3 regions of the Hydrogenophaga sp. R2 genome follow, and region 1 is predicted to be linked to each of the others. Evidence: predicted binding sites of a transcription regulator. Region 1 holds the regulator's gene; each other region holds the start of a gene.
The links. Region 1 encodes sigma-54, which starts transcription at its own class of promoters, with help from an activator protein. Its sites were predicted from a motif close to TGGCANGNAANCTGCTTT; they were not measured.
Positions count from the first base shown of each region.

Region 2: the regulator sigma-54 is predicted to act here: its motif matches at 2,968-2,985, upstream of glnA (type I glutamate--ammonia ligase).
Region 3: the regulator sigma-54 is predicted to act here: its motif matches at 2,887-2,904, upstream of glnK (P-II family nitrogen regulator).

Region 1 is NZ_JBBHZN010000003.1:410,577-418,421, forward strand. Features, by position in the region: gene WD026_RS13265 (HTH-type transcriptional regulator ArgP) at 1-329, shown strand, start outside; gene argS (arginine--tRNA ligase) at 342-2,015, shown strand; gene WD026_RS13275 (SPOR domain-containing protein) at 2,029-2,721, shown strand; gene WD026_RS13280 (thiol:disulfide interchange protein DsbA/DsbL) at 2,793-3,431, shown strand; gene lptA (lipopolysaccharide transport periplasmic protein LptA) at 3,544-4,185, shown strand; gene lptB (LPS export ABC transporter ATP-binding protein) at 4,182-4,940, shown strand; gene rpoN (RNA polymerase factor sigma-54) at 4,957-6,567, shown strand; gene WD026_RS13300 (THUMP domain-containing class I SAM-dependent RNA methyltransferase) at 6,564-7,845, shown strand, end outside.
Region 2 is NZ_JBBHZN010000001.1:295,483-303,327, forward strand. Features, by position in the region: gene WD026_RS01455 (hypothetical protein) at 1-83, opposite strand, end outside; gene WD026_RS01460 (alpha/beta fold hydrolase) at 216-1,019, opposite strand; gene WD026_RS01465 (EI24 domain-containing protein) at 1,095-1,976, shown strand; gene WD026_RS01470 (competence/damage-inducible protein A) at 1,996-2,823, shown strand; gene glnA (type I glutamate--ammonia ligase) at 3,034-4,449, shown strand; gene WD026_RS01480 (hypothetical protein) at 4,683-5,141, shown strand; gene glnL (nitrogen regulation protein NR(II)) at 5,138-6,223, shown strand; gene ntrC (nitrogen regulation protein NR(I)) at 6,262-7,797, shown strand; gene xth (exodeoxyribonuclease III) at 7,801-7,845, opposite strand, start outside.
Region 3 is NZ_JBBHZN010000003.1:86,793-94,637, reverse strand. Features, by position in the region: gene metH (methionine synthase) at 1-1,925, shown strand, start outside; gene WD026_RS11760 (glycine zipper 2TM domain-containing protein) at 1,961-2,386, shown strand; gene glnK (P-II family nitrogen regulator) at 3,015-3,353, shown strand; gene WD026_RS11750 (ammonium transporter) at 3,385-4,827, shown strand; gene WD026_RS11745 (hypothetical protein) at 4,967-5,197, shown strand; gene glcE (glycolate oxidase subunit GlcE) at 5,252-6,376, shown strand; gene glcF (glycolate oxidase subunit GlcF) at 6,385-7,611, shown strand; gene WD026_RS11730 (CidA/LrgA family protein) at 7,621-7,845, shown strand, end outside.

The sequences.
Region 1 (7,845 bases):
TGGCCTGCCCGGCCGTCATCTTCAACCGCAAGGACGCGCTGCAGGACGCCTTTCTGGCCCAGCACTTCGGCCTGAAGGACGTGAACTACCCGCGCCACTTCGTGCCGGCGGTGGATGCCTTCGAGACCGCCATCGGCCTGGGCCTGGGCTGGGGCATGGTGCCCGAGCAGAACCTGCGGCACCGCCCCGAACTGCAGGAACTGCTGCCCGGCGCCACGGTGGACGTGGCCCTGTACTGGCAGCACTGGGCGCACGAGCCGCCGTCGGCCCAGCGCCTGACGGCGGCGGTGAAGGCCGCTGCCCGGGAGCACCTGGGGGCCGCCGCCTAAAATCCGACCCCTATGCTCACCATCAAGAACGACCTGCTGGCCGGCCTGTCGGCCGAACTGGAGCGGCTCTCGCCCGGTGCCGGCGCCCGCGCCGCCTTCGAATCGCCCAAGGTGGCGGCCCACGGCGACTTCGCCGTCACCGCCGCCATGCAGCTGGCCAAGCCGCTCAAGCTCAACCCGCGTGCGGTGGCCGAGTCGCTGCGCACGGCGCTGCTGGCGCAACCGGTCTACCAGCAATGGGTGGCCGACATCGAGATCGCCGGCCCCGGCTTCATCAACATCCGCCTCAAGCCCGAGGCCAAGCAGCAGATCGTGCGCGAGGTGCTGCAGGCCGGCACCACCTTCGGCAGCCAGCCCGCCAACGGGCAGCGCCTCATGGTGGAGTTCGTCTCGGCCAACCCCACCGGCCCGCTGCATGTGGGCCACGGCCGCCAGGCCGCCCTGGGCGATGCCATCTGCAACCTCTACAGCACCCAGGGCTGGGACGTGTGGCGGGAGTTCTATTACAACGACGCCGGCGTGCAGATCGGCACCCTGGCCACCAGCACCCAGCTGCGGGCGCAGGGCCTCAAGCCCGGCGATGCCGGCTGGCCCGAAGCTGCCTACAACGGCGACTACATCCAGGACATCGCCAACGACTTTCTGGCGAAGAAGACGGTCAAGGCCGACGACCGCGAGTTCACCGCCAGCGGCGACGTGAACGACCTCGACGGCATGCGCCAGTTCGCCGTGGCCTACCTGCGCCACGAGCAGGACCTGGACCTGCAGGCCTTCCAGGTCAAGTTCGACCACTACTACCTGGAGTCGAGCCTGTACACCAGCGGCCGGGTGGAAGCGGCGGTGAACAAGCTGGTGGCCGCCGGCAAGACCTACGAGCAGGACGGCGCGCTGTGGCTGAAGTCCACCGATTACGGCGACGACAAGGACCGCGTCATGCGCAAGTCCGACGGCTCGTTCACCTACTTCGTGCCGGATGTGGCCTACCACATCGCCAAGTGGGAGCGCGGCTTCACCAAGGTCATCAACATCCAGGGCACCGACCACCACGGCACCATTGCCCGCGTGCGTGCCGGGCTGCAGGCTGCTGGTGTCGGCATTCCCCAGGGCTACCCCGACTATGTGCTGCACACCATGGTGCGCGTGGTGCGGGGCGGTGAAGAGGTCAAGATCAGCAAGCGCGCCGGCAGCTACGTCACGCTGCGCGACCTGATCGAGTGGACCAGCAAGGACGCGGTGCGCTTCTTCCTGCTCAGCCGCAAGCCCGACACCGAATACACCTTCGATGTGGATCTGGCGGTCCAGAAGAACAACGACAACCCGGTGTACTACGTGCAGTACGCCCACGCCCGCATCTGCTCGGTGCTGGCCAGCTGGGGCGGCGACGTGGCCACCCTGCGCGACGCCGACCTCTCGGCCCTGGACACGCCGGCGGCGCAGGCCCTCATGCTGCTGCTGGCCCGCTACCCCGGCATGCTGAGCGACGCCGCGCGCGACTTTGCGCCGCACGACGTCACCTTCTACCTGCGCGAGCTGGCAGCGGCTTACCACAGCTACTACGACGCCGAGCGCATCCTGGTGGACGACGAAGGCGTCAAGCGGGCCCGCCTGGCCCTGGTCGCGGCCACCGCACAGGTATTGCACAATGGCCTGGCTGTGCTGGGCGTGAGTGCTCCGCAAAAGATGTAAGGGCCCACCCACCATGAAGAAGACTCCCGTTTCCCGTCCCCGCCATGCCCTGGGCGGCACCCTCATCGGCTTCGTGGCCGGTCTCCTGGTGGGCCTGGGCGCGGCGCTGGCCGTGGCCGTGTATGTGACCAAGGTGCCGGTGCCCTTCGTGGACCGGGGCCTGTCCCGCGATGCCGGCGCCGATGCCAAGGAAGCCGAGCGCAACAAGGGCTGGAACCCGAACGCCGCGGCCACCCGCACGCCGGGTGCAGCCCCTGCGCCGGCCGCACCGGCCACGGGCGACACGGCGGCCGGCACGGTGTCGGTCCCGCCCGCCGACGGCAAGCCCCTGCCGGCGCCCGCCACCGCCCCGGCCGCTGGCAAGACCCCGGCCGACCCGCTGGGCGACCTGATGCAGCAGCGCACCGGTCAGGCGCCCGCCGCCGGTGCCGCCACCCCGCCCACGGCGGCCGCCGCACCCGGTCTGGACCCGTTCAACTACTTCGTGCAGGCCGGGGCCTTCCGCACCCCCGAAGACGCCGAGACCCAGCGCGCCAAGCTGGCCATGATGGGCATCGACGCCCAGGTCAGCGAACGCGAGCAGAACGGCCGCACCGTGTACCGCGTGCGCGTCGGTCCGTTCACCCAGAAAGCCCTGGCCGAACTCACCCAGGAGCAGCTCAATGTGAACGGGGTGGAGTCGGCCCTGGTGCGCGTCCAGCGCTGACGAGCGGCCACCCGGGAACTTTTGTCCGGCCAACCCCGCCCAAACGCCATTCCCTTCAGGAGCCCCAACGCATGCAACGCCGTGATTTCTCCCGTTCCCTCCTGGCCGCCGGTGCCGTCACCCTGACCGGAACCGCCCTGCCGGCCTTCGCCCAGCGCGTCGCGCCCAAGGAAGGCACCGATTACCAGCGCCTGGCCAAGCCGGCCCCTGTGCAGGCGCCGCCCAGCCAGGTCGAGGTGGTGGAGTTCTTCGCCTACAGCTGCATCCACTGCGCCAACTTCGAGCCCGCCTTCGAGGAGTGGATCGCCCGCCAGCCCGCTTATGTGACGGTGCGCCGCGTCCCGGTGGCCTTCAGCCCGGCCTTCGTGCCCATGCAGCGCCTGTACTACACCCTGGAAGCCATGGACCAGGTCAAGGCCTTGCACGCCAAGGTGTTCGAGGCCATCCACGGCCAGCGCCTGCCGCTGACCACGGCCGGCCCCATCACCGACTGGGTGGTCAAGCAGGGTCTGGACCGCGCCCGGTTCACCGAGATCTTCAACTCGGCCGCCATCGGCACCAAGGCCCAGCAGGCCGCCTCGCTGCAGGAGGCCTATGCGGTGGAAGGCACGCCCGCCATGGGCGTGGCCGGCCGCTACTACATCAGCGGCCAGGGTCCCCGCACCCTGACGGTGGCCAGCGCACTGATCGCCGAGGTCCGCAAGGCCTGAAGCCCTGCCTTTTTTGCAAGGCCTGAAGCCCTGCCTTTTTCTCTCTCGCGGGGCCCCGTTTCGACGGGGCCTCGTCGTTACAATGCATGCAAGTTTCGTGCCCTGGACGACCATGCCTGCATTCCCCTTTTCGAGCTTGTCCCGCCTGCCGGCCTGGTGCCTGCTGGCGGCCCTGTGCAGCGCGCCGACGGCCCATGCCGAAAAAGCCGACCGCGACAAGCCCATGAATGCCGAGGCCGACGCCCTGCGCTACGACGACGCCCGCCAGACCAGCGTCTTCACCGGCAACGTGATCATCACCAAGGGCACCATCGTCATCCGCGGTGCCCGGGTGGAGGTGCGGCAGGACACCGCCGGCAACCAGTTCGGCGTGGCCACCGGTCAACGGGCGTTCTTCCGCCAGAAGCGCGAGGGCGTGGACGAATTCATCGAAGGCGAGGCCCAACGCATCGATTACGACAGCCGCGCCGACACCGTCAAGTTCACCGGTGACGCCGTCATGCGCCGCTACAAGGGCACCCAGCTCAACGACGAGACCCTGGGCAACGTCATCGTCTACAACAACACCACCGACGTGTTCACCGTGGACGGCGGCGAGGCGGCCCGCGGTCCGGGCAACCCGTCCGGCCGCGTGCGGGCCATGCTCACCCCGAACCCCAAACCCGCTCCGGCCGGTCAGGCGCCGGCTGCCCGTCCGCCGGCCGACGGCGCCACGCTGCAACCCAGCCGCCAGATCGAGGGAGGCCGTCCTTGACCGCCAATGCCCAGGTCAGCCGGCTCGAGGCCAAGGGCCTCAAGAAGTCCTACGGCAGCCGGCTGGTGGTGAAGGATGTGTCCCTGGCCGTGTTCAAGGGCGAAGTGGTGGGCCTGCTGGGGCCCAACGGCGCCGGCAAGACCACCTCGTTCTACATGCTGGTGGGGCTGCTGCGGTCCGATGGCGGGCAGATCCTGCTGGACGGCCAGTCCATCGAGCGCCAGCCCATCCACCGCCGCGCGCGGCTGGGCCTGGGCTACCTGCCGCAGGAAGCCTCCATCTTCCGCAAGCTGTCGGTGGCCGACAACGTGCGTGCCGTGCTGGAGCTGCAGGAGGACGACGATGGCCGGCCCCTGTCCAGGGCGGTGGTGGAGCAGCGGCTGGATGCCCTGCTGCAGGAGCTGCATGTGGACCACCTGCGCGATTCGCCCGCCCCGGCGCTGTCCGGCGGTGAACGCCGCCGGGTCGAGATCGCCCGCGCGCTGGCCACCAACCCGCGCTTCATCCTGCTCGACGAGCCCTTTGCCGGCATCGACCCGATCGCCGTCATCGAGATCCAGCGCATCATCGGTTTCCTGCGCTCGCGCGGCATCGGTGTGCTGATCACCGACCACAACGTGCGCGAGACGCTGGGCATCTGCGACCGGGCCTACATCATCAACGACGGGCATGTGCTGACCAGCGGCACGCCGGCCGAGATCGTGGAGAACGCGGACGTGCGCCGGGTCTACCTCGGCGAACACTTCCGGATGTAAAGATGGCCCCCACGCGATGAAGCAAGGACTGTCGCTCCGGGTCTCGCAGCATCTGGCGCTCACGCCCCAGCTGCAGCAGTCCATCCGCCTGCTGCAGCTCTCCACGCTGGAGATGGCGCAGGAGGTCGAGCAGATGCTCGACGAGAACCCGTTCCTGGAGCGTTCCGACGACACCGCAGAGCGCGAGGCCTTCGGCATCGAGCAGACCGACGCCCCGGTGAGCGCCGGTGAGCAGATCGCCGACACCTTGCTGGCGCCCGGCGCCGACCGCCTGCCTGACACCGCCGGCCCGGGCACCGACGCGGGCACCGAGAGCTCGGAGGTCGATCTCGAAGCCCGCCTGGACGGCGCCACCCCGGTGGAGGAAAGCTGGGAGGGCGACGGCACGGTGGACATCGTGGCCGACGACAGCGAGTGGGGCGGTGATGCCCCGGCCCGCCAGCGCAACGACGGCGACGACGACACCGCCAGCGCCGCCGACCTGGCCAGCATCCCGGTCACGCTGCAGGCGTTTCTGCACGACCAGGCCCGCTGCCTGCGCATCTCCGAAGAAGACCTGCGGGCGCTGGTGTACCTGATCGAGTCGCTCAACGACGACGGCTACCTGGACGAAGACCTGCCCTCGCTCGCTCTGGGCCTGATGCACCTGGAAGGCACCGACACGGCGGTCAATGCCGATGCGGCCCTGGCCCTGCAGGAAGCCACCACCCAGCGCCTGGCCATTGCCCTGCAGTGGCTGCAGCACATGGAGCCCACCGGCGTGGGGGCCCGCAACCTGGCCGAATGCCTGCGCCTGCAGATCCTGGAGCAGCGCAACACGCCGGTGGCCCGTGCCGCGCTGGCCATCGTCGGGCACCCGCTGGAGCTCATGGCCAAGCGCGACATCAAGCGCCTGTGCGCCCTCACCGGCGCCGATGACGACACCGTGCGCGGGGCACTCGCCCTCATCTCGCGCCTGGAACCCAAGCCGGGCCGCCGTTTTGTGGACGTGGAGCGCAACGTGGTGGTGCCCGACGTGATCGTCGAGCGCGCCGGGCGCGGCTTCAAGGTGTCGCTCAATCCGGAGGTCATGCCGCGCCTGCGGGTGCACGATGTGTACGCCGGAGCGCTGCGGCAGAACCGCGGCGGCGGTGACGCCGGCCATGCCGGCATGCAGCAGCGGCTGCAGGAAGCGCGCTGGTTCATCAAGAACATCCAGCAGCGCTTCGACACCATCCTGCGGGTCTCCAGCGCCATCGTGGAGCGGCAGCGCAACTTCTTCATGCACGGCGAACTCGCCATGCGCCCGCTGGTGCTGCGCGAGATCGCCGACGAACTGGGCCTGCACGAATCCACCATCAGCCGCGTGACCACCGCCAAGTACATGGCCACGCCGTTCGGCACCTACGAACTCAAGTACTTCTTCGGCTCCAGCCTGGGCACCGAGACCGGCGGCAATGCGTCCAGCACGGCGGTGCGGGCGCTGCTCAAGCAGTTCATCGCGTCCGAAGAGCCGGGCAAGCCGCTGTCGGACAACCAGCTCTCCGACCTGCTGCGCGAGCAGGGCATCGAATGTGCCCGCCGCACGGTGGCCAAGTACCGCGAGGCGCTGCGCATCGCCCCGGCGAACCTACGCAAATCCCTGTGAACCAACTGCATCTCTTTCTGCCCTGCGCCGCCGGCGTGGAGGACTTCCTGGCCGACGAGGTGCAGCGCATCACCGGCGCCGAGCGCGTCTACAAGGCGCGGGCCGGTGTGTCGCTGCAGGCCTCGTGGCGCGATGCGCTGCAGCTCAACCTGCACAGCCGGCTGGCCCAGCGGGTGCTGGTGCGGCTCTGGCATGGCGGCTACCGCAGCGAACAGGACCTGTACAACGCGGCGTCCGAGGTGGCCTGGGAGATCTGGTTCACGCCGAAGCAGACCATCAAGGTCGAAATCACGGCGCAGCACAGCCCGCTGACCAGCCTGAACTTCGCGGCGCTGAAGATCAAGGACGCGGTGTGCGACCGCTTTCGTGCCAAGCGGGGCGAACGCCCGAGCGTGGACACCACCTGGCCCGATGTGCGCCTGTATGCCCACCTCACCACCGACACCGTCACGCTCTACATCGACACCTCGGGCGAGCCGTTGTTCAAGCGCGGCTGGCGCGAGGACAAGGGCGATGCCCCGCTGAAGGAAACCCTGGCCGCCGCCATGATCGCGGCCACCGGCTGGAACGGCGCCACGGCCGCATCGCTGGACGACATCGATCCGCTGTACGACCCCTGCTGCGGCAGCGGCACCGTGGCCATCGAGGCGGCGCAGATGGCGCTGCGCATCGCGCCGGGCTTGAACCGTCGCTTTGCCTTCGAGAAGCTGCTGCCCTACCAGTCCCATGTGTGGCAGGGCCTGCGGGATCAGGCGGTGCAGGCAGAGCGGGTGTGGCCCGAAGGCCATGCCCCCATCGTGTTCGGCAGCGACGTGTCCTTCCGCATGGTCGACTTTGCCCAGCGCAACGCCGAGCGCGCCGGTGTGGCCCACGCGCTCGATCTGCGCGGCGGTGACGCGCTGCAGCGCATGCCACCCACCACCCGCCCCGGCGTGCTGCTGCTCAACCCGCCCTATGGCGAGCGCATTGCGGCCGCCGGTGTGGCCGGCCAGAACGCGGCCGAGCGGGCGCGCCAGCGTGCCCCGCGCACCTTCACCGTGGGTGCGCGCACTGCGCCCGCCCCGGCCGAGCCGCACGGCCGCGAAAGCGCGCAGATGAGCGACGGCGCCGATGCCTCCGAATTCTTCGAACGCCTGGCCGCGCACTGGAAGGGCCACTACGCCGGCTGGACCGCCTGGCTGCTCACGCCCGACCTCAAGCTGCCCGGGCGCATGCGCTTCAAGGAATCGCGCCGGGTGCCGCTGTGGAACGGTCCCATCGAGTGCCGGCTGTTCCGTT
Region 2 (7,845 bases), on a different contig from region 1:
CGCTGCAGCCACGCGCCGACCACCGCCACGACGGGCAGCAGCACGGCGAGCAGCCATGGCGAGGTCCAGGAAAGGGTGTTCATGGGGTGGTGGGCGGTCTATCTGTATCAAAGTGTATTGAGAACCGCCCGTCGCCACCGCAAGCCTGGCCCGACTTGAGCCAAAAAGCATGCAAATGTGTGAATTTTGTTGAAAAACCGGACCCGGGTGACGCTTTACGGGAACGCCGCCAGGAATCCGGTCACCGCCGCCGTGAGCGATTCGGGTTGGTCCTTGTGGGGGCTGTGGCCACAGTCGTCCAGCTCCAGCGTCGCGGCCTGCGGCACGGCCCGCTCGATGGCCCGCAGCTGCTCCAGCGTGCCGTATTCGTCCTGGCGTCCCTGCACCAGCATCAGCGGGGTGGTGATGCGGCTGCATTCGGTGCGGATGTCGAAACGGCGGAAGGCCTCGCTCAGCCACACGTCGTTCCATTGCCGGAAGGCGTTGTCCACATCGGCATGGTGGCGGGCCAGGCGTTCACGCAGGCCCTGGTCGTAGGCGTCGCGGGCCGCGGCGATGGCCTGGATCGCCACGTCTTCCACGAACACATGGGGCGCCATCACCACGGTGGCGGTCACCGCGTGGTGCGCCGCATGCAGCAGGGCGATGGTGGCGCCGTCGGAATGGCCGATCAGCACCGGCCGCTGCACCCCCAGCGCCTGCAGCAGGGCCGGCAGCACATCGAGCGCCTCGCGGTGCATGTAGTCGGGGTCGTGCCGGCCCACATGCCAGAAGCCGGCCATCCGGCCCGGTCCACGCACGTCGGCCACCGGGTCCGACTGGCCGTAGCCCCGGCGCGAATACACCCAGCCGCTGCGGCCGGTGGCCGCGCACAGCTCGGCCGGCCAGGAGCGCCCGCGCTGGCGCCAGAGCGACACGCTGCCCAGGCCTTCGTGCAGGAACACCAGCGGGGCACGGTCGGGCGGTCCGGGAATGTGCTCCACCTCCAGGCCCACCCCATGAATGTCGATGCGTTGCATGCCGCCCATGCTAGGCGCCGGGGTGCCCGCCGCGCTGTCGCCTGCGTTGAAGGGGCGCGTTGTATTCTTGGCGCCATGTCGTTGATGTTCGATGCCTTCTGGCGCGCAGTGGCTTACTGCGTGCACCCCCGTGTGATCGGCCTGTCCATCCTCCCGCTGGTGATGATGGTGGTGCTGTCCTTCGGCCTGGGTTATTTCTTCTGGGAGCCGGCGGTGGCCGGCGTCACCGCCTGGTTCGAGGCCTTCGAGCTGGTGCAGGCCTTCCTGTCGTGGCTGGACCGGGTGGGCCTGGGCACGCTGCGCACCGTGTTTGCCCCGCTGGTGGTGCTGGTGCTGGCCACCCCGGCCATCGTGGTGCTGTGCCTGCTGCTGGTGTCGCTGTTCATGACGCCGGCCATGGTCGACCTGGTGGCCCGCCGCCGCTTCGGTGCCCTGGAGCGCCGCCAGGGGGGCTCGCTGCTGGCCAGCGTGCTGTGGTCCACCGGCTCCACCGCCCTGGCCCTGGTGGCGCTGGTGCTGTCGGTGCCGGCCTGGTTCATTCCGCCGCTGGTGCTGATCCTGCCGCCCCTGATCTGGGGCTGGCTCACCTACCGCGTGTTCACCTACGACGCGCTGTCCGAGCACGCCACCGCCGAAGAGCGCCGCACCCTCATGCGCCGCCACCGCAGTTCGCTGCTGGTCATGGGCGTGCTCAGCGGCTACGTGGGCGCCGCGCCCAGCCTGCTGTGGGCGTCGGGTGCCATGTTCATCGCGCTGGCCCCGCTGCTGGTGCCCATTGCCATCTGGGTCTACACGCTGGTGTTCGCGTTTGCGTCGCTGTGGTTTGCCCACTATTGCCTGGCGGCGCTGGAGCGGCTGCGCCAGGAGCCCATCGTGGCGCCGGTGGAGGTGGTCGATGCCCCCGCTGCCGCCCCCGCGTCCGCGTCCGAACCGCCCCCCCTGCCGCCCCCGCTCTGACCGTTTCCCCTTTCAACCCATGTCTTCTTTCGGCCTGATCATCATTGGCGACGAAATCCTGTCCGGCAAACGCCAGGACAAACACATGACCCAGGTCATCCAGCTGCTGCAGGCGCGTGGCCTGTCGCTGGCCTGGTGCCAGCTGGTGGGCGACGACCGCCAGCGCATCACGGCGGCGCTGGCCCAGGCGTTCCAGAGCGGCGACACCGTGTTCTCGTGCGGCGGCATCGGGGCCACGCCCGACGACCACACCCGCCAGTGCGCCGGCGCTGCACTCGGCCGCGAACTGGAGTTGCACCCGCAGGCGCGCGACCTGATCGAGTCCCGCATGCGCGACATCGCGGCCGAGCAGGGCGTGCCCTTCGATCCCGCCCGGCCCGACAACGTGCACCGCTACAACATGGGCGTGTTCCCCACCGGCGCACGCATCATTCCCAACCCCTACAACAAGATCCCCGGCTTCAGCCTGGACGGCCCCGGCGGCGGCACGGTGCACTTCGTGCCGGGTTTCCCGGTCATGGCCTGGCCCATGATCGAGTGGGTGCTGGACGAGCTGTACCCCCATCTGCACACCACCGATGCCGGGCTGGAGAAGTCGGTGATCGTCATGGGCGCCATGGAGGCCGCACTCACGCCGCTGATGGAGCGCATCGAGGCCGACCATGCGGTCAAGGTGTTCAGCCTGCCCAGCGTGGACCACCCGCAGTGGGGGCGGCACATCGAGCTGGGCGTCAAGGGCGCGGCGGCGGCGGTGGAGGCGGCCTACCTGGCGCTGCAGGCCGGTCTGCGCGAAGCGGGTGCCCATCTGGGCCCCGAAATGGTGCGAAAAGCGGTTGCACCAAATTAAGGCATCCATTTTGCACCAACAAGGTGCATTCACCGGGCCTTGATGCCCCGTTCGCAGCGCCCTGGGGCTGCGGCCCTGGGGGATAATCCCGTGCTGGTGCCTGTGTTGCCCGAACGGTGCACGCCGCCTGATTGACGGTTGCGGTGGCATGAAAGCTGCTATCCCAAGGCCGTACCGATTTTTCCCTTCCAACCCGTACAGGAGCATTTGATGGCCAAGACCGTCGCAGACGTGATGCAGATGGTGAAAGACAACGAAGTCAAGTTCGTTGACTTCCGCTTCACCGACACCCGTGGCAAGGAACAGCACGTGACCGTGCCGATCTCCGCCTTCGGCGAAGACAAGTTCACCTCGGGCCATGCCTTCGACGGTTCGTCCATCGCCGGCTGGAAAGGCATCGAAGCCTCGGACATGCAGCTCATGCCCGACCCGAGCACCGCCAACATCGACCCCTTCTTCGAAGAGACCACCCTGTTCCTGCAGTGCGACGTGGTCGAGCCCAGCGACGGCAAGGCCTACGACCGCGACCCGCGCTCGATCGCCAAGCGCGCCGAGGCCTACCTGAAGGCCTCCGGCCTGGGTGACACCGCCTACTTCGGACCGGAGCCCGAATTCTTCATCTTCGACGGCGTGCGCTGGAGCAACGAGCCCGGCAACGTGATGTTCGCCATCGACGAATACGAAGCCCCCTGGAACAGCGGCAAGCAGCTCGAAGGCGGCAACCGCGGCCACCGTCCCACCACCAAGGGCGGCTACTTCCCGGTGCCCCCGGTCGACAGCACCCAGGACATGCGCGCCGAGATGGTGCTGATCCTCGAATCGCTGGGCATCCCGGTCGAGGTGTTCCACCACGAAGTGGCCGGCGCCGGCCAGAACGAGATCGGCACCAAGTTCTCCACCCTGGTGGAGCGCGCCGACTGGACCCAGGTCCTGAAGTATGTGGTCTGGAACGTGGCCAATGCCTACGGCAAGACCGCCACCTTCATGCCCAAGCCCTACGCCGGCGACAACGGCTCCGGCATGCACGTGCACCAGTCGATCTGGAAAGATGGCAAGAACCTGTTCGCTGGCGACGGCTATGCCGGCCTGAGCGAGTTCGCCCTGTACTACATCGGCGGCATCATCAAGCACGCCCGTGCCCTGAACGCCATCACCAACCCCGGCACCAACAGCTACAAGCGCCTGGTGCCCGGCTTCGAAGCCCCGGTGAAGCTGGCCTACTCGGCCCGCAACCGCTCGGCTTCCATCCGCATCCCGTACGTGGCCAACCCCAAGGGTCGCCGCATCGAGGCCCGTTTCCCGGATCCCTCGGCCAACCCGTACCTGTGCTTCTCGGCCCTGATGATGGCCGGTCTGGACGGCGTGGAGAACAAGATCCACCCGGGCGAGGCCGCCACCAAGGACCTCTACCACCTGCCCCCGGAAGAGGACAAGCTGGTCCCCACCGTCTGCCACAGCCTGGACCAGGCCCTGGAGTACCTGGACAAGGACCGTGCCTTCCTGACCAAGGGCGGCGTGTTCACCGACTCCATGCTGGACGCCTACATCGAACTGAAGATGCAGGAAGTCACCCGCTTCCGCATGGCTCCGCACCCGGTCGAGTACGACATGTACTACTCGCTCTGATCCTCGGGTCGGACAGAAAGGACGGCTTCGGCCGTCCTTTTTTTTGCCTGACGTCCGGCCAGACCTTCCGCTTCGCTGGTGCACAGGGCACTTTGCCCGATCGATTCGGTCATACTGCCCGACCTGACGTCAGACCCCATGGAGCCGCCACCGTGCCTGCCCAGAACCTGTTCCTCTCCCCCGGCCGCCTGGCCAGCCTGACCCTGCTGGGCACCTTCGGCCTGCTGCCCGCCATGGCCCAGGACCGCATCTACCGCTGCGGCAACGAATACACCAACAACGCGGCGGTGGCCAAGTCCCGCAACTGCACCGTGATCGATGGCGGCAACATCACCGTGATCGAAGGCCCCCGCCCGGCCGCCACCCCCAACCGCCCCGCCGGCAGCAGCGGCAGCGGCGCGTCCGAGCGCAGCGGCGGCGAACGCATCGACAGCGCCTCGCAGCGCGCCCGCGACAGCGATGCCCGTGCCATCCTCGAAGGGGAGCTGCGCCGTGCCGAGGCACGTCTGGCCGAAGCCCGCGCGGCCTATGCCAACGGCGAGCCCGAGAAGCAGGGCATCGAAGGCCGCAACCACCAGCGCTACCTGGACCGCGTGGCCGAGCTCAAGGCCGCCGTGACCCGGGCCGAGGCCGATGTGGCCGGCCTGCAGCGTGAGCTGGGTCGCCTGGGCGGCCAGCCGGGCGGACGGTGAGCGCCGCTGCCGCTCCCGGCGCCTCGGGCGTCGCCGGCCGATTCCAGTCGCTGGACCTGCTGGCCACCCTGGTGGCGGTGGTCGACCTGCAGGGCCATGTGCTGTACGCCAATGCAGCGCTGGAGGACGCGCTGGGCATGTCGCGCCGCAGCATCACCGGCGCGCGCATGCAGGACTGCTTCACCGACCCCCTGCTGCTGGACAACGCGCTCTCAGGCGCCCGGGGCAACGAATTCGCGGCCCTGCGTTACGACGCCTTCCTGCGCCGCGCCGCCCACGACCCCTTGCCGGTGCACGTGGTGGTGGCCCAGACCGAGAACTCGACCGAGGTGGTGGTGGAGCTGCTGCCGCTGGAGCAGCAGACCCGCCAGGAGCGGGAGGAGCGGCTGATCGACCAGGCCCAGGCCAACAAGGAGCTCATCCGCAACCTGGCCCACGAGATCAAGAACCCGCTGGGGGGCATCCGCGGCGCAGCCCAGCTGCTGCAGATGGAGCTGGATTCCAAGGAGCTGATCGAATACACCCAGGTCATCATCCACGAGGCCGACCGCCTGCAGTCGCTGGTGGACCGGCTGCTGGCGCCGCACCGCCGCCCGCATGTGGTGGGCGACGTGAACATCCACGAGGTGTGCGAACGGGTGCGCTCGCTGATCCTGGCCGAGTTCCCGCGCGGCCTCAAGGTGGTGCGCGACTACGACATCTCCATCCCCGAGTTCCGCGGCGACCGAGAGCAGCTCATCCAGGCGGTGCTCAACATCGCCCACAACGCGGCGCAGGCCCTGTCCGAACGCATTGCGGCCGGTGATGCACGCATCACCTTCCGCACCCGGGTGGGACGGCAGGTGACTTTCGGCAAGCAGCGCTACCGGCTGGCACTGGAATTGCATGTGATGGACAACGGGCCCGGCGTGCCGGACTCGATCAAGGACCGCATCTTCTTTCCCCTGGTATCGGGGCGCGATGGAGGGTCCGGCCTGGGGCTGACGCTGGCGCAAACCTTCGTGCAGCAACACCATGGCCTGATCGAGTGCGAGAGCACACCGGGACACACGGACTTCAAGATCCTGATCCCGCTGCCCTAGGACACATCACACAAGCGCCCGCAAAGGACCACCGACACATGAAGCCGATCTGGATAGTGGATGACGACCAATCGATCCGCTTCGTGCTCGAAAAAGCGCTGCTGCGCGAGAACCTGCCCACCCGCAGCTTCACCCACCCGCAGGACGTGCTGCGGGCCCTGACCGACACCCCCGACGCCGAGGGACCGCAGATCCTGGTGAGCGACATCCGCATGCCGGGGGGCTCCGGTCTGGAACTGCTGGAGAAGGTCAAGGAGCGTCTGCCGGGCCTGCCGGTGATCATCATGACCGCCTTCTCCGACCTGGACAGCGCCGTCAGCGCCTTCCAGGGTGGTGCCTTCGAATACCTGCCCAAGCCCTTCGACCTGCCCAAGGCCGTGGAGCTGATCCGCCGCGCGGTGGAGGAAAGCCAGCGCGAGGAGGTGGCCGAGGAGCGCATGAGTGCCGTGCCCGAGATGCTGGGCCAGGCGCCCGCCATGCAGGACGTGTTCCGCGCCATCGGCCGGCTCTCGCAGAGCCAGGTCACGGTGCTGATCACCGGCGAGTCGGGCTCCGGCAAGGAACTGGTGGCCCGCGCCCTGCACAAGCATTCGCCGCGCGCCAATGGCCCCTTCGTGGCCATCAACACCGCCGCCATTCCGAAGGACCTGCTGGAAAGCGAGCTGTTCGGCCACGAACGGGGCGCCTTCACCGGTGCCCAGACCATGCGCCGTGGCCGCTTCGAGCAGGCCGACGGCGGCACGCTCTTCCTGGACGAAATCGGCGACATGCCGTTCGATCTGCAGACCCGCTTGCTGCGGGTGCTGTCCGACGGGCACTTCTACCGCGTGGGTGGCCACAGCGCGGTGCGCGCCAATGTGCGCGTGATCGCGGCCACGCACCAGAACCTGGAGCAGCGCGTCAAGGAAGGCGTGTTCCGCGAGGACCTGTTCCACCGCCTCAACGTGATCCGCCTGCGCCTGCCGGCGCTGCGCGAGCGGCGCGAGGACGTGCCCATGCTCACCCGCTTCTTCCTGCAGCAGAGTGCGCGTCAGCTGGGTGTGGAGCCCAAGCGCATTTCCGAGCCGGCGATCAAGCTGCTGGGCAATTTCGACTTTCCCGGCAACGTGCGCCAGCTGGAGAACCTGTGCCACTGGCTCACCGTGATGGCGCCGGCCCAGGTGATCGAGGTCAAGGACCTGCCGCCGGAGGTGCTGGGCAGTGTGGCCACGGCGCAGACCGGCGCCGACGACCCGGTGGGGGCTGCGCTGCCGTCGCCCGTGGCCGGCATCGCCCCGACGGCCGTCGCCGGCACGGCGGCTGCGCCCCTGACCGTTGCGCCGTCGACCCTCAATGGTTCGACGGCCCCGGACGTCGGCGGCATCACCTGGGAGCAGGGCCTGCAGGCCGAGGCCCTGGCGCTGCTGGAGACCGGCCGCACCGACGTGTGGGATGTGCTGACCCGCCGCTTCGAGACCCGCCTGATCCAGACCGCGCTGGCCAACACGCGCGGCCGTCGCATCGAGGCCGCCCACAAGCTGGGCATCGGCCGCAACACCATCACCCGCAAGATCCAGGAACTGGACCTGGAGTGAGCCTCAGCCCAGCGTGAGCACCACCGGCGCGTGGTCGCTGGGCTGGGT
Region 3 (7,845 bases), 320 kb from region 1:
TCAACGCCGGCATGATCGGTGTGTACGACGAGCTCGAACCGGTGCTGCGTGAGCGGGTGGAAGACGTGGTGCTGAACCGCCGCCCCGATGCCGCCGAACGCCTGCTGGAAATTGCCGAGACCGCGAAGGGCGCCGCCAAGGACGAGTCGCAGAAGAACGCCTGGCGCGAGCTGCCGGTGCGCGAGCGCCTGTCGCATGCGCTGGTGCGCGGCATCAACGACTTCATCACCGAAGACACCGAGGCCATGTGGCGCGAGATCGAGGCCACCGGCGGCCGGCCGCTCAACGTGATCGAAGGCCCGCTCATGGACGGCATGAACGTGGTGGGCGACCTGTTTGGCCAGGGAAAGATGTTCCTGCCGCAGGTGGTCAAGAGCGCCCGCGTGATGAAGCAGGCGGTGGCCCACCTGCTGCCCTACATCGAGGCCGAGAAGCAGGCCCTGCTGGCCGCCGGCGGCGACGTGAAGCCCAAAGGCAAGATCGTGATCGCCACCGTCAAGGGCGACGTGCACGACATCGGCAAGAACATCGTCACCGTGGTCCTGCAGTGCAACAACTTCGAGGTGGTGAACATGGGGGTCATGGTCCCCTGCCACGAGATACTGGCCAAGGCGCGTGAAGAGGGTGCCGACATCGTGGGCCTGTCCGGCCTGATCACGCCCAGCCTTGAAGAGATGCAGTTCGTGGCCTCGCAGATGCAGAAGGACGACTGGTTCCGCAGCCGCCAGGTGCCGCTGCTGATCGGGGGTGCCACCTGCAGCCGTGTGCACACGGCGGTGAAGATCGCTCCGCACTACGAAGGCCCGGTGGTCTATGTGCCCGACGCCTCGCGCAGCGTGAGCGTGGCGCAGGGGCTGCTGTCGGAACAGGCGGCGGCCTACATCGCCGAGATCCGCGCCGACTACGACCGGGTGCGCCAGCAGCACGCTTCCAAGAAGCAGACGCCGCTGTGGACGCTGGCCCAGGCCCGCGCCAACGCCACGCCGGTGGACTGGAGCGCCTACCAGCCACCGGTGCCCAAGTTCATCGGCCGCCGGGTCATTCGCAATGTGGACCTGGCCGAGCTCTCGCGCTTCATCGACTGGGGCCCGTTCTTCCAGACCTGGGACCTGGCCGGCCCCTTCCCCGAGATCCTCAAGGACGAGGTGGTGGGAGAGGAAGCCCGCCGCGTGTTCAGCGACGGCAAGCGCATGCTGCAGCGCCTGATCGACGGCCGTTGGCTCAGCGCCAGTGCGGTGGTGGGCCTGTACCCGGCCAACCAGATCAACCACGACGACATTGCGCTCTACGCCGACGAGTCGCGCGAGCAGCCGGTGCTCATCTGGCACGGCCTGCGCCAGCAGACCGAGAAGCAGGAGATCGACGGCCTCATGCGCCCCAGCCGCTGCTTGGCCGACTTCGTGGCGCCGCACGGCGTGGCCAGGGACTATGTGGGCGTGTTCGCCGTGACCGCCGGCCTGGGCGTGGAGAAGAAGGAAAAGCAGTTCCTCGACGACCACGACGACTACTCCGCCATCCTGTTCAAGGCCCTGGCCGACCGGCTCGCCGAGGCCATGGCCGAGTACCTGCACCACCGTGTGCGCACCGACTTCTGGGGCTATGCGGCCGATGAAGCCCTGTCCACCGAAGAGCTGATTGCCGAGAAGTACCGGGGCATCCGCCCGGCACCGGGCTACCCGGCCTGCCCGGACCACACCGTCAAGCGCGGCCTGTTCGACCTGCTGCAGGCCGAAGAGATCGGCATGGGCCTGACCGACAGCCTGGCCATGACGCCGGCTGCCAGCGTGAGCGGCTTCTACCTGGCCCACCCGGAGAGCACCTATTTCAACGTGGGCCGCATCGGCCCCGACCAGCTGGCCGATCTGGCGCAGCGCAGCGCCGTGGCGCAGGACGAATTGCAGCGCTGGCTGGCGCCCAACCTGTAAGCTGGCGATCCCGGATTTTTCAGGAGGAGACCACCATGAAGCACATCCGATTCGCCGCCATTGCCCTCGCGGGGCTGCTCGCCCTGCCGGCCCTGGCCCAGCAGCCCAAGCTCTCGTCCCTGTGCCCCACCTGCGGCATCGTGCAGTCGGTGCAGGCCGAGAAGCGTGAAGGCGAAGGCGGTGCCATGGGCATCGTCGGCGGCGCGGTCATCGGCGGCCTGCTGGGCAACCAGGTGGGCGGCGGCACCGGCAAGACGCTGGCCACCGTCGGTGGTGCCGTGGGCGGCGGCTACCTGGGCAACGAGGCCCAGAAGAAGCTCACCAGCAAGACCGTATGGGTGACCCAGGTCAAGATGAAGGACGGCAGCATCCGCCCGTTCGAGACCGCTGCCCAGCCGGCCTGGACCAGTGGCAAAGTGGTCCGGGTCAATGACCAGGGCCAACTGGTCCCTCTGAAGTAAGCCCTCCCACACGGTACATCGTCACGGCCACCTCGGCGGCCGTGACTTCTCGCTGTCTGCGCAAGTCGGCCACGGCACGTAATACGCGCATGCCGGGTTTAGGGTAATGCTGATCGAGCGCAGCAGCGCTCCTATGCGTGCTTGGGCAGCCTGAGGCCTTCGGAACTCTCGGGGCGAACGCATTTGCAACGACGAGTGTGGAGGCGCCGCATCGCAGTGATAGGAGGCGGCTTGAAACTGTGCTGGCTCTCATGCCGCGTTCGCATCCTCACGATCGCGTGGCTGCGCACCAAGAGCAAAAAGCACAGCACGCTTATTCCCGCTTTTGGTGCGGCAATCCATCGTAGTTCGAGTGCCTAGTGGCTTGTTGTGCCCGATTGTGGTGCGTTCGAGCAGACATGCGCTGCAACACCGGTGCATGGCGCATGCTGGACTTGTGGGTGCCGGTTCTGCCGGTGCATCCACACGAGTATGGAAGCGGCGTTACGGTTGGCTGCGGCTGGCACGGTCCGTGCTTAGGTGCTCCGGCGATTGATCAGCGCCCGTGGAGTTCCCGCGGAGCACTCAGCAACATGCGGCGCCGCAACCCCCGGGACGGCACCCTCCAGAACCCAAGAGGAAACACAGCATGAAAATGGTTTCAGCCATCATCAAACCGTTCAAGCTGGACGAGGTGCGCGAGGCACTGTCCGGCATGGGCGTGCAGGGCATCACCGTGACCGAGGTCAAGGGCTTCGGTCGCCAGAAGGGCCACACCGAGCTGTACCGCGGTGCCGAGTACGTGGTGGACTTCCTGCCCAAGGTCAAGGTCGAGGCAGCCGTGGCCGACGAACTGGTCGACCGCGTGATCGAAGCCATCGAAGGTGCCGCCCGCACCGGAAAGATTGGCGACGGAAAGATCTTCGTCACCAACCTCGAACAGGTGATCCGCATCCGCACCGGCGAGACCGGCAAGGAAGCGCTCTGATTCCCGCCCTCGAACCCGAAAGAAGACCGACATGAAAAAACTCATCGCTTCCCTCCTGCTGGGCGCGGGCCTGGCATTCGGTGGTCTGAGCGCCATTGCCCAGACCGCCGCCCCGGCCGCCGATGCGCCGGCGGCCACCGCACCTGCCGCAGCCCCTGCGGCCGAAGCCCCGGCACCCGCCGCCGCTGCCGCACCGGCTGCTGCCGAAGCCGCTGCCCCGGCCGCTCCTGAAGCCCCCAAAGAGACCGTCGACAAGGGTGACGTGACCTGGATGATGATCGCCACCGTGCTGGTCATCATGATGGTCATCCCCGGCCTGGCCCTGTTCTACGGCGGCCTGGTCCGCAGCAAGAACATGCTGTCGGTGCTGATGCAGGTCATGGTGGTGTTCTCGCTGATCTCGGTGCTGTGGGCCGTCTACGGCTACAGCCTGGCCTTCGGCGGCGAGGGCCTGATCATCGGCAACCTCAGCAAGGTGTTCCTGCTGGGCGTGACGCCGGAATCGCTGGCCGCGACCTTCACGCCCGGCGTGATGATCCCCGAGTACATCTTCATCGCCTTCCAGGCCACCTTCGCCGGCATCACCTGCGCACTGATCGTGGGCTCGTTCGCCGAGCGCATCAAGTTCTCGGCCGTGCTGCTGTTCTCCGCCCTGTGGTTCACCTTCAGCTACCTGCCGATCGCCCACATGGTGTGGGGTGCCGGTGGCTACCTGTTCGGCAAGGGCGCGCTGGACTTCGCCGGCGGCACCGTGGTGCACATCAACGCCGCCATGGCCGGCCTGGTGGGTGCCTACCTGATCGGCAAGCGCATCGGCTACGGCAAGGAAGCCATGGCCCCGCACAGCCTGACCCTGACCATGGTGGGCGCCTCGCTGCTGTGGGTGGGCTGGTTCGGCTTCAACGCCGGCTCCAACCTGGAAGCCAACGGAGGCACCACGCTCGCCTTCATCAACACCCTGGTCGCCACCGCCGCCGCCGTGCTGGCCTGGTGCATCGGTGAAGCCCTGGGCAAAGGCAAGGCTTCCATGCTGGGCGCTGCCTCCGGCGCCGTGGCCGGCCTGGTGGCCATCACCCCGGCCTGCGGCACCGTGGGCCCCATGGGAGCCATCATCATCGGCCTGATCTCCGGCTTCCTGTGCCTGTGGGGCGTGACCGGCCTGAAGAAGATGCTGGGTGCCGACGACTCGCTGGACGTGTTCGGCGTGCACGGCGTGGGTGGCATCGTGGGCGCCCTGCTGACCGGCGTGTTCTCGGCCGCTTCCCTGGGTGGCGTCAAGGCCGACGGCTACAGCATCGGCAGCCAGCTGATCGTGCAGGCCGAAGGCGTGGTGATCACCATGGTGTGGTCGTCGGTGGTGGCCTTCATCTGCTACAAGATCGTCGACATGGTGGTGGGTCTGCGCGTAACCGAAGAGGCCGAGCGCGAAGGCCTGGACATCTCCTCGCACGGCGAGACCGCCTACAACCGCTGATCCCCTGCGGTCGGGTTCCGGCCCGACCCGGCAGCGATTCCCGAAACCCGCGTGGCGATACCGCCAGCGGGTTTCGTCTTTGTGGGCTGCCTAGCATGTGGCGGCGGTCAGCTTGGCCGCCTGCCCCAGGAGACGCTGCATGCCTTCCCGTTCCATCACCTGTCTGCTGGCCACCGCGCTGGCCGTGTCCGCCACGCTGTGTGCTGCCGCTGCGGCCGACACCGACAAGCCGGCCCACAAGAAGAAGCCCGCCCGGGTGAGCGTTGTGAAGTCCGAGTCCGGCGAGACCGCCAGCGAGCGCGAACGCCGCCTCATCCGCGGGTGCCGGGGCCGGCCGGACGCGGGGGCCTGCCTGGGCTATGCCCGCTGATTTGCAGCCCCGCGTGCAAAAAATTCAAGGCCGGCCGGGGTGGTGCCCGCTACCATGCCCGGCATGTTGTCCACCCCCCCCGACCATCCGGGCGAGCTGATCGAGCGCATCCGCGCCGCCGCCGCCGACCGCAACGTGCTGCGCCTGCAGGGCGGTGGCACCAAGGCTTTTCTGTCCGAGCCCGTCCCTGGCGAGGTGCTTAGCACCACCGGGTACGCCGGCATCATCAGCCACGAGCCGTCGGAGCTGGTGGTCACGGTCAAGGCGGGCACGCCGCTGGCCGAGCTGGAATCGGTGCTGGCAGCGGCCGGGCAGTCGCTGGCCTTCGAGCCGCCGCACTTCGGCCCCGGTGCCACGGTGGGCGGTGCGGTGGCGGCCGGTCTGGCCGGCCCGGCCCGGGCCACGGTGGGCGGCGCGCGCGACTATGTGCTGGGCGTGCGCCTCATCAACGGCAAGGGCGAGCTGCTCACCTTCGGCGGACAGGTCATGAAGAACGTGGCCGGCTACGACCTGAGCCGCGCCCTGGCCGGCAGCCGGGGTCAGCTCGGCGTGATCGCCGAGGTCAGCCTCAAGGTGCTGCCGGTGGCGCCGGCCGAGGCCACCCTGGTGTTTCCGCTGGCCCAGCATGATGCGCTGGAACAGCTGCACCGCTGGGGCGGCCAGCCGCTGCCGCTGAACGCGTCCTGCTGGGTGCGTGACGACACGGCACCCGGCGCGCCCGAGCTGCTGTTCGTGCGCCTGCGCGGTGCGGTGGCAGCGGTGGACGCGGCCATCGCCCGCATGACCCGCGAGGTCAGCGGCCAGCGCATCGCCGATGCCCAGGCCCGCGCCGACTGGACCGCTTGCCGCGAACAGACGCTGCCCTTCTTCACTGCCCCGTCGCCGGCCCACGGCCTGTGGCGCGTGTCGGTGCCGCAGACCGCCCCGGTGCTGGACCTGCCCGCGCCGGTGATGGTGGAGTGGCAGGGCGCCCAGCGCTGGTGCTGGGCCCCGGTGGACCAGGCTGCCGCCATCCGCTCGGCAGCGCGCGCGGCTGGCGGCCATGCCAGCCTGTTCCGTGCACCGGCCAGCGGTGCGGCCGGTGTGGCTCGCGAGGACCTGGCCGAACCCGCCATTGCCGCCATCCAGGCCCGGCTGCGCGCCGAGTTCGATCCCGCCGGCATCTTTGCCGCCGCCTGAGCCCCACCATGCAAACCCACCTCTCTCCCGAATTCGCGCAGCGCGCCGACGGCCAGGCCGCCGAAGCGATCCTGCGCAAGTGCGTGCACTGCGGCTTCTGCACCGCCACCTGCCCCACCTACCAGTTGCTGGGCGACGAGCTGGACGGCCCGCGCGGCCGCATCTACCTGATCAAGCAGGTGCTCGAAGGCGCCGAGCCCACCCGCAAGACCCAGCAGCACCTGGACCGCTGCCTGACCTGCCGCAACTGCGAGACCACCTGCCCCAGCGGCGTGGACTACGGCCATCTGGTGGACATCGGCCGCGCCATCGTGGACGAGAAGGTCGAGCGCCCGGCCGGTGAACGCGCGGCGCGCTGGCTGCTCAAGGAGGGCCTGCCTTCGCCGCTGTTCGGCCCGGCCATGAAGCTGGGCCAGGCGGTGCGTGGCCTGCTGCCCGAATCGCTCAAGGCCAAGGTGCCCGCTCCCCGGCCGGCCGGCCGGTGGCCCACCGCCACCCACGCCCGCCGCGTGCTCATGCTGGGCGGCTGCGTGCAGCCGGCCATGGCGCCCAACATCAATGCCGCCACCGCCCGCGTGCTGGACGCCGCCGGCATCCAGACCGTGATCGCCCCCGAGGCCGGCTGCTGCGGCGCGGTCAAGTTCCACCTGAACGACCAGGACGGTGCCCGCGCCCAGATGCGCGCCAACATCGACGCCTGGTGGCCGCACATCGAACAGGGTGTGGAGGCCATCGTCATGAACGCATCGGGCTGCGGTGTGACGGTCAAGGAATACGGCCACATCCTGCAGGACGACCCGGCCTACGCCGCCAAGGCGGCGCGCATCAGCGAACTCACCCGCGACCTGTCCGAGCTGCTGCCCACGCTGGTGCCGGCGCTGCGCGACCGCGTCAAGCGCCCGGCCGCCGACCGCGTCATCGGCTTCCACCCGCCCTGCACGCTGCAGCACGGCCAGAAGCTCAAGGGCGGCGTGGAGCAGCAGCTGGGCGAGCTCGGCTTCACCGTGGCCGTGGCCCGCAACGAGGCCCACCTGTGCTGCGGCTCGGCCGGCACCTACTCGGTGCTCAACCCCGACATCGCCTACACCCTGCGCGACCGCAAGCTCGGCCACCTGAACGACCTGAAACCGGCCGTCATCGCCAGCGCCAACATCGGCTGCATCACCCATCTGCAGAGCGGCACCGAAACCCCGGTGCGCCACTGGGTCGAGCTGCTGGACGAAGCCCTGGCCTGACGCGGCACCATGATCCCGGCGCTGGCCACCCTGCTCGTGTTCCAGCTCGTGGGCGAGGTGGTGGTCATGTCGCTCGGGCTGCCGGTGCCCGGGCCGGTGGTGGGCCTGGCCCTGCTGCTCACGGTGCTGGTGCTGCGCCCGACCACGATCACCGCGATCAAGCCCACGGTGCAGGGGCTGCTGCAGCACCTCTCGCTGTTGTTCGTGCCGGCCGCCGTGGGCGTGATGCAGCAC